Regions from separate parts of the Klebsiella sp. NPDC088457 genome, predicted to be linked through region 2. Evidence: riboswitches for the same ligand, from Rfam matches in the RefSeq annotation. Region 2 holds a riboswitch; the other holds the start of a gene.
The links. Region 2 has a riboswitch for thiamine pyrophosphate ahead of thiM (hydroxyethylthiazole kinase). Riboswitches for the same ligand answer to the same signal wherever they lie in the genome.
Positions count from the first base shown of each region.

Region 1: another riboswitch for thiamine pyrophosphate. It lies ahead of thiB (thiamine ABC transporter substrate binding subunit); the one in region 2 lies ahead of thiM (hydroxyethylthiazole kinase).

Region 1 covers NZ_JBJDNH010000004.1:36,480-39,683, forward strand. The annotation lists gene thiP (thiamine/thiamine pyrophosphate ABC transporter permease ThiP) at 1-903, opposite strand, end outside; gene thiB (thiamine ABC transporter substrate binding subunit) at 879-1,862, opposite strand; TPP riboswitch at 1,895-2,017, opposite strand; gene sgrR (HTH-type transcriptional regulator SgrR) at 2,167-3,204, opposite strand, start outside.
Region 2 covers NZ_JBJDNH010000015.1:106,468-109,671, forward strand. The annotation lists gene ACI2JR_RS11975 (adenine deaminase) at 1-71, opposite strand, end outside; gene ACI2JR_RS11980 (LysR family transcriptional regulator) at 196-1,137, shown strand; gene ACI2JR_RS11985 (universal stress protein) at 1,121-1,543, opposite strand; TPP riboswitch at 1,738-1,834, shown strand; gene thiM (hydroxyethylthiazole kinase) at 1,869-2,645, shown strand; gene thiD (bifunctional hydroxymethylpyrimidine kinase/phosphomethylpyrimidine kinase) at 2,642-3,204, shown strand, end outside.

The sequences.
Region 1 (3,204 bases), on a different contig from region 2:
CAACAGCAGGGCGATAACGATCAGCGCCACGTCGGCAAGACGGCTGTGCAGGCGGTCATCAGGATCGCGCCAGCCGTGAACCTGCGTCACCCCGATGGCAACCGCTTTGCTCAGCCGTTGGGCGAGCAGGACCAGCCCGAGGCAGCAGATCATCTGGATCAGCGCTAGCATCGCCGCGCGGGCCGGGTCATAATCAAAATTCAGCGCCTGATAGATCGCCAGTTCAATAGTGGTAGCCCGCGGGCCGCCGCCGAGCGACAGCACGGTGGCAAAGCTGGCGAAACAGAGCATAAAAATCAGCGCCGCCACGGGGGGAATCTGCCGTCGTAGCCACGGCCATTCCACCAGGCGAAAAAAGTGATAGCCGCGCATGCCCAGCTGGGCGGCTATCTGCCGCTGTTCACCGGGAATATTCTCCAGCGCCTGCAGCAGCAGGCGGGTTGCCATCGGCATGTTGAAGAAAACGTGGGCCAGCAAAATGCCCTGTAGGCCATAGGGGGAGAAATCCCACTGCCAGCCGACGGCGTGAAACAGCGTCGCCAGCCAGCCCTGATGGCCATAGACGCTAAGAATACCAAACACGGCCACCAGCACCGGGAGGATCAGCGTCATCGCGCACAGGCGCAGCAGCAGGGTGCGTCCCGGAAAGCGGCGGCGGTACAGCGCGCGGGCGAGAAAGATAGCCGGTACGACGGAGAGAAGCGCCGAGAGAAACGCCTGCCAGAAGGAGAAACGCACCACGTGCCACAGATAGCTATCGCGGAACACCGAATGCCATGCCGCCTCCGGCGCGCTGCTCCAGAGCGCCAGAAACGCGGCCAGCGCGACGGCGACCAGCACCGTGGCGGCCGTCAGGCCCGGTACCAGCCAGCCGATGCTTAGCGGCTGACGGCGCGTTGCCATGCGCTGATCCAGGTCTGACGTTCTGCGGCGACCTGCTGCGGGGTAAACTCGAGGGTGGTTTGCGGTTTCACCAGCGTGTCAAAACCCGCCGGCAGCGCAACCTGGGTCACCGGATACATCCAGTTGCCGGTCGGGATCGCGTTCTGGAAACCTGGGGAAACCATAAACCGGAGGAATTTTTCCGCCAGCTCAGGCTGTTTGCTGGCGGCGGTGCGCGCCGCGACTTCAACCTGCAGATAGTGGCCTTCGGCAAAATCGGCGGCCGCGTAGTGGTCTTTCTTCTCTTCAATCAGATGGTAGGCCGGCGAGGTGGTATAGCTGAGGACCAGATCGCTTTCCCCTTTCAGGAACAGACCGTAGGCCTCACTCCAGCCTTTCGTGACGGTGACGGTTTTCGCCGCCAGTTTCTGCCAGGCCTCCGGCGCCTTATCGCCATATACTTTCTGCATCCACAGCAGCAGCCCCAGCCCCGGCGTACTGGTGCGCGGATCTTCGTAGATCACGCGCCATTTTTGTTCGCTTTCGACCAGCTCTTTCAGGCTTTTCGGCGGATTTTTTAGCTTGTTTTTATCGTAGACGAAGGCGAAGTAGCCGTAGTCGTACGGCACAAAGGTATCGTTATTCCAGCCGCCCGGCACCGTGACCGCGGTGGTCGGGATATGACTTTTGGCGAACAATTTGCTCTGCGCCGCCGCTTCCAGCAGATTGTTATCCAGCCCGAGCACCACATCGGCTTTGCTATTTTTGCCTTCCATCCGCAGACGGTTAAGCAACGACACGCCGTCTTCCAGCGCCACGAACTTCAGTTCGCAGCCGCAGTCGGCTTCAAAGGCTTTTTTGACCACCGGACCCGGGCCCCATTCGGCTGAGAAAGAGTCATAGGTGTAGACGGTAAGCACCGGTTTGGCAAAAACGGGGGCGGCGACCAGCGCCAGCAGCGGAAGTAATTTTTTCAACACTTTGCACCTCATAAAAAAGGGGGGGCAAAGGATTTTGAGTGGGCCTCAAATCCCTTCGCCGGCGTTATCCGGATCAGGTTCGACGGGTATTTTCTCAGCCTGTACGCTTCATCAGATGAGTCTGCGCACGTTTATCAGCACCCCGTTGAGAACGGCGTTAGTGTAATGATTTTGTGAGTGGACGGAAAGCGCTTAAACGCCCGGCTCATCAGGACTATTTGATGGTTATGTTGCGCCGGGGCCGCGCGCAAAACCCTCACGCGCCCGCCGCTGGCAGCAACAATGGCGCCTGCGGAGAAAAACGCTACGGCTCCGGCGGCGCAAACCATGCGGATTTGAAATCAAACCAGCCGAGGGTATTCATTCTCACGCCGCGCATACTGCGCTGCCCCTGGATCATCAGCCAGTGGTGGATCAGCGGGACGATGGTTTGACTGGCCAGCAGCTGCTGGCTCCAGGTGGCCGGGTTTAACTCGCCCGCATGCCAGCGGCTGGCGTCCTTCTCCCAGTCGATGGGGATACAATGCCGGATCAGCGGGACTTCATACAGCCAGGCGAAAAGAGAAAAATCAATCGGCAGGGTAAAGTTGGCGCTGTTCAACCAGACGTCGCTGACGACATCGCCGCGGTGCCACTCTTCATACTCCAGCTCCTGAATCACCAGCTTCACCTCGTGCTCCGCCAGCAGCGTCGCCATGATCCCGCCCATGACGCGGTGCTCGACGTGGTCCTGGTAATAGGTCAGGGTGACGGATTCCAGACCCGGCGGTTTTTCACAGACGTGGCTGCGGGCGTGGTGCCAGCGGGGCAGCAGGCCATAGGCCGGAAACCAGTTGCCCTGGTAGTGTTCGCCCGCGTGGTAAAGCAGGTTCGCAGGCTGGAACAGATAGCTCAGCCACTGGCGCACCGCGGCGTTGCCGCCAAGCGGGCTGCGCGCATCAAACAGCAGGTAATAGCACCCTTCCTCAAGACGGCTCTCTATCGCTTTCTCACTGTGCGTTGTCCCCTGCAGGGTTAAGCCGCCGTTGGGTTCGTCGCTAATCTCCGGGAGCACCCAGACGTTAACCTCATCGATTAACGCCCGGTAGCCGAAATAGTCGTCGAAGGCGTGGATCTTCAGCTGATTTTGATTGTTGCGCACCACCGCATAAGGGCCGGTGCCTACCGGCATGCTGGCGAAGTTTGCCATCGACTGCCATTCACGCGGCAGCACCACCGCCGAAACCTGCCCCAACAGCCACGGTAGCCAGCGATCGGGTTGGGTAAGATGAATATCCAGCGTCCAGGCCGTGGGCGAGACAATACGCGCGATGTGTGAGTAGAGCGGCAGGGTATTGCTGCG
Region 2 (3,204 bases):
AAGAGGTCAAAAGGGACTTCGCCCCGGGCCGCCTGGACGGCGCGGCGGCGGTTTTCAGCACTGCTGGACATAACAACTCCGGCACAAGGATAATGGCGATACTCTAGGTGGACAGCAAACGTTTGCCCAGATGAATAAATTTATCACCCGATAAGCTCGGGTTATTCTGGCTGATTACCCTTAGCGAAGAACACCATGACCGAACCGTGGCAGCGCCTGCCCGCGCTTTCTCTGAAACAGCTACAGTATTTTGTCACCCTGGCGCAGCTGCGTCATTTCACCGATACCGCCAACCGGCTGGCCATCAGCCAGCCGGCGCTGAGCAGCGCGCTGCGGCAAATTGAAACGGTGCTGGGCGGCAAGCTGGTCAACCGCACGGCCTCTTCGGTGACGCTGACCGATCTGGGGGCGGCGATTTTGCCGCACGCTCGTCGCGTGCTGAGCGTGTCCCAGCTGGCGTTTGATGACATGCAGCAGATTGTCGCCGCCGGCGGCGATGGCACGGTACGGATTGGCCTGGTGCCGTCGGTCAGCTCGCTGCTGTTTCCCCTGCTGCCGCAGACCCTGGCGCAGACTTTTCCCCGCCTGCGGGTCGAGTTTCACGACCAGACCAACGATGCGCTGGTGCGCGAGCTACAAAGCGGACAGATTGATTTTGCTATCGGCGCCCTCGACAGTTCGCTTCCTGACGCGCTGCAGGTCTATCCGCTGCGGGAAGATCCGTTTGTCGCAGTGCTGCATTGCGAGGATCCGCTGGCCGACCAGCCGCACCTGCCGTGGAAGCTGCTGGCCGGGCGCGATATTGCTGTGTTCTCGAAGGGCAATATTCAGCGTCTGGTGGGCGCGCTGGCGGAGAGCCACCGCCTGACGCTGAATACGCGTTATCAGGTTGATTATATTGAAACCCTGTATGGCCTGGTGCGCTCGCGGCTGGCGATCGCCATTCTGCCCGAGCTGTATACCACCCACCTGCAGGATCCTGGCCTGACCATCGCCCAGCTGCAGCAGCCCGCGTTGGCGCGTACCGTGGCGTTAATGCGCGGGCCGCAGGCGCTGCCGCCGCTGATTGAGAACTGTTTTGCGCTGCTGCTCAGTTCGCTACGCGAAGCCGATCCGCGGCTCAGGGGAGATGCTTGATCAGCACATCGACCGTCAGGTGATTAATATACTCCAGCGAATGGGAAGCCATGACCCCCAGCAGCCGGTTGCGGTGCCCGGCGATAAGCAAATCAATTCCCCGCTGGCGTACGCAGGCGTCGACATCCTCAAAACGGCGGGCGGTAACCAGCGCCAGGGTTTGCACCGGCAGGGGGACGCTGGCCGCCAGCGCGTTGAGCAGCGCTTTTGCCTGAATCACCTCCTGGGAGACATTATCATCCAGCAGGCTATCGGAGACATAGTTCAACGCCCGGTAGTCGGTGCTGATATGGGCGAGGGTGATGCGCATGGCGTTCTCTTCCGCCATGTTAGCCGCATGCCGCAACAGCGGTATGCCGTCAAGGCTGTTGTTAATCAGCACCAGGGCATGGTGATAAACGGGCATAGCCGTACCTCGAGATAGGTGTGACCGCGAACGCCGGTCCCTGCGATTAAGTTTGTGCCCGTTCGGGCATGAAAGCAAACGGATAAATGGATAACCGGCCAGGCGCCAGGAGACGTCGCGCGGGAGATGACACAAGATGGCTTGCGCTGGCATGCGGCTTCCCGTAACCTGCCAGCAGAGAATGTTTATATCTTCTTGATGACTCGGGGTGCCCTTCCTGGTGAAGGCTGAGAAAAACCCGTAATACCTGATCTGGATAATGCCAGCGTAGGGAAGTCAGAGACCAGCGGGTCGTTGCTTCTTCATCGCCTGGCTGGAGCAAACGATGCAAGCTGAGCCACTCAATCCCGCGCATATTGCGCACCTGCAACATCTCTTTCGCCGCCACGCCCCCCTTGTTCACTGCATGACCAATGATGTGGTGCAGACCTTTACCGCCAACGTGCTGCTGGCGATCGGCGCCTCGCCGGCGATGGTTATCGATCCGCAAGAGGCGAGCCAGTTTGCCGCCATCGCCGATGCGCTATTGATTAATGTCGGTACCTTAACTGTCGAACGGGCGACCGCCATGCGGGCGGCGGTACACAGCGCCCAGCGGGCGGGTAAGCCGTGGGCGCTGGATCCGGTGGCGGTCGGCGCATTAACGCTGCGCACTGAGTTTTGCCATGAGCTGCTGAGACTGCACCCGGCCGCCATTCGCGGCAACGCCTCCGAGATCATGGCGCTGGCCGGTATGAGCGCCGGCGGACGCGGCGTCGATACCACCGATACCGCAGCGGCGGCACTTCCTGCCGCCCAGGCGCTGGCGCGTCAGCTCAATAGCGTTGTCGCGGTGACCGGCGAGGTGGATTACGTCACCGACGGGCAGCGTACGCGGATGGTGACCGGCGGCGACCCCCTGATGACCCGGGTGGTGGGTACCGGCTGCGCGCTCTCGGCGGTCGTGGCGGCCAGCGCCGCGCTGCCGGGGGACCGTCTGGAAAACGTCGCGGCCGCCTGTGGCCTGATGAAACAGGCGGGCGGTCAGGCAGCGCGGCAGGGCGGCCCGGGGAGCTTTACCCCGGCACTGCTGGATGCCCTGTACGGGGAGATAAAACCATGAAACGCATCAATGCCTTAACTATTGCCGGCACCGATCCCAGCGGCGGCGCGGGGATCCAGGCCGATCTGAAAACCTTCTCGGCGCTCGGCGCCTATGGCTGCTCGGTGATCACCGCCCTGGTGGCGCAGAACACCCGCGGCGTACAGTCGGTGTATCGCATCGAACCCGATTTTGTCGCCGCTCAGCTGGATTCGGTGTTCAGCGATGTACGCATCGATACCACCAAAATCGGCATGCTGGCGGAAACGGATATTGTTGAAGCCGTGGCGGAGCGCCTGGCACGCTATCAGATTGACAACGTGGTGCTGGATACGGTGATGCTGGCGAAAAGCGGCGACCCGCTGCTGTCAGCGTCGGCGGTGGCGACGTTACGCACGCGCCTGCTGCCGCGGGTATCGCTGATCACGCCGAATCTGCCGGAAGCGGCGGCGCTGCTCGATGCCCCGCATGCGCAGAGTGAAAAAGAGATGCTGGAGCAGGGGCGCGCGCTGCTGGCGATGGGCTGCGGCGCGGTGCTGATGAAAGGCGGGCATCTTACTAACGCTGAAAGCCCGGACTG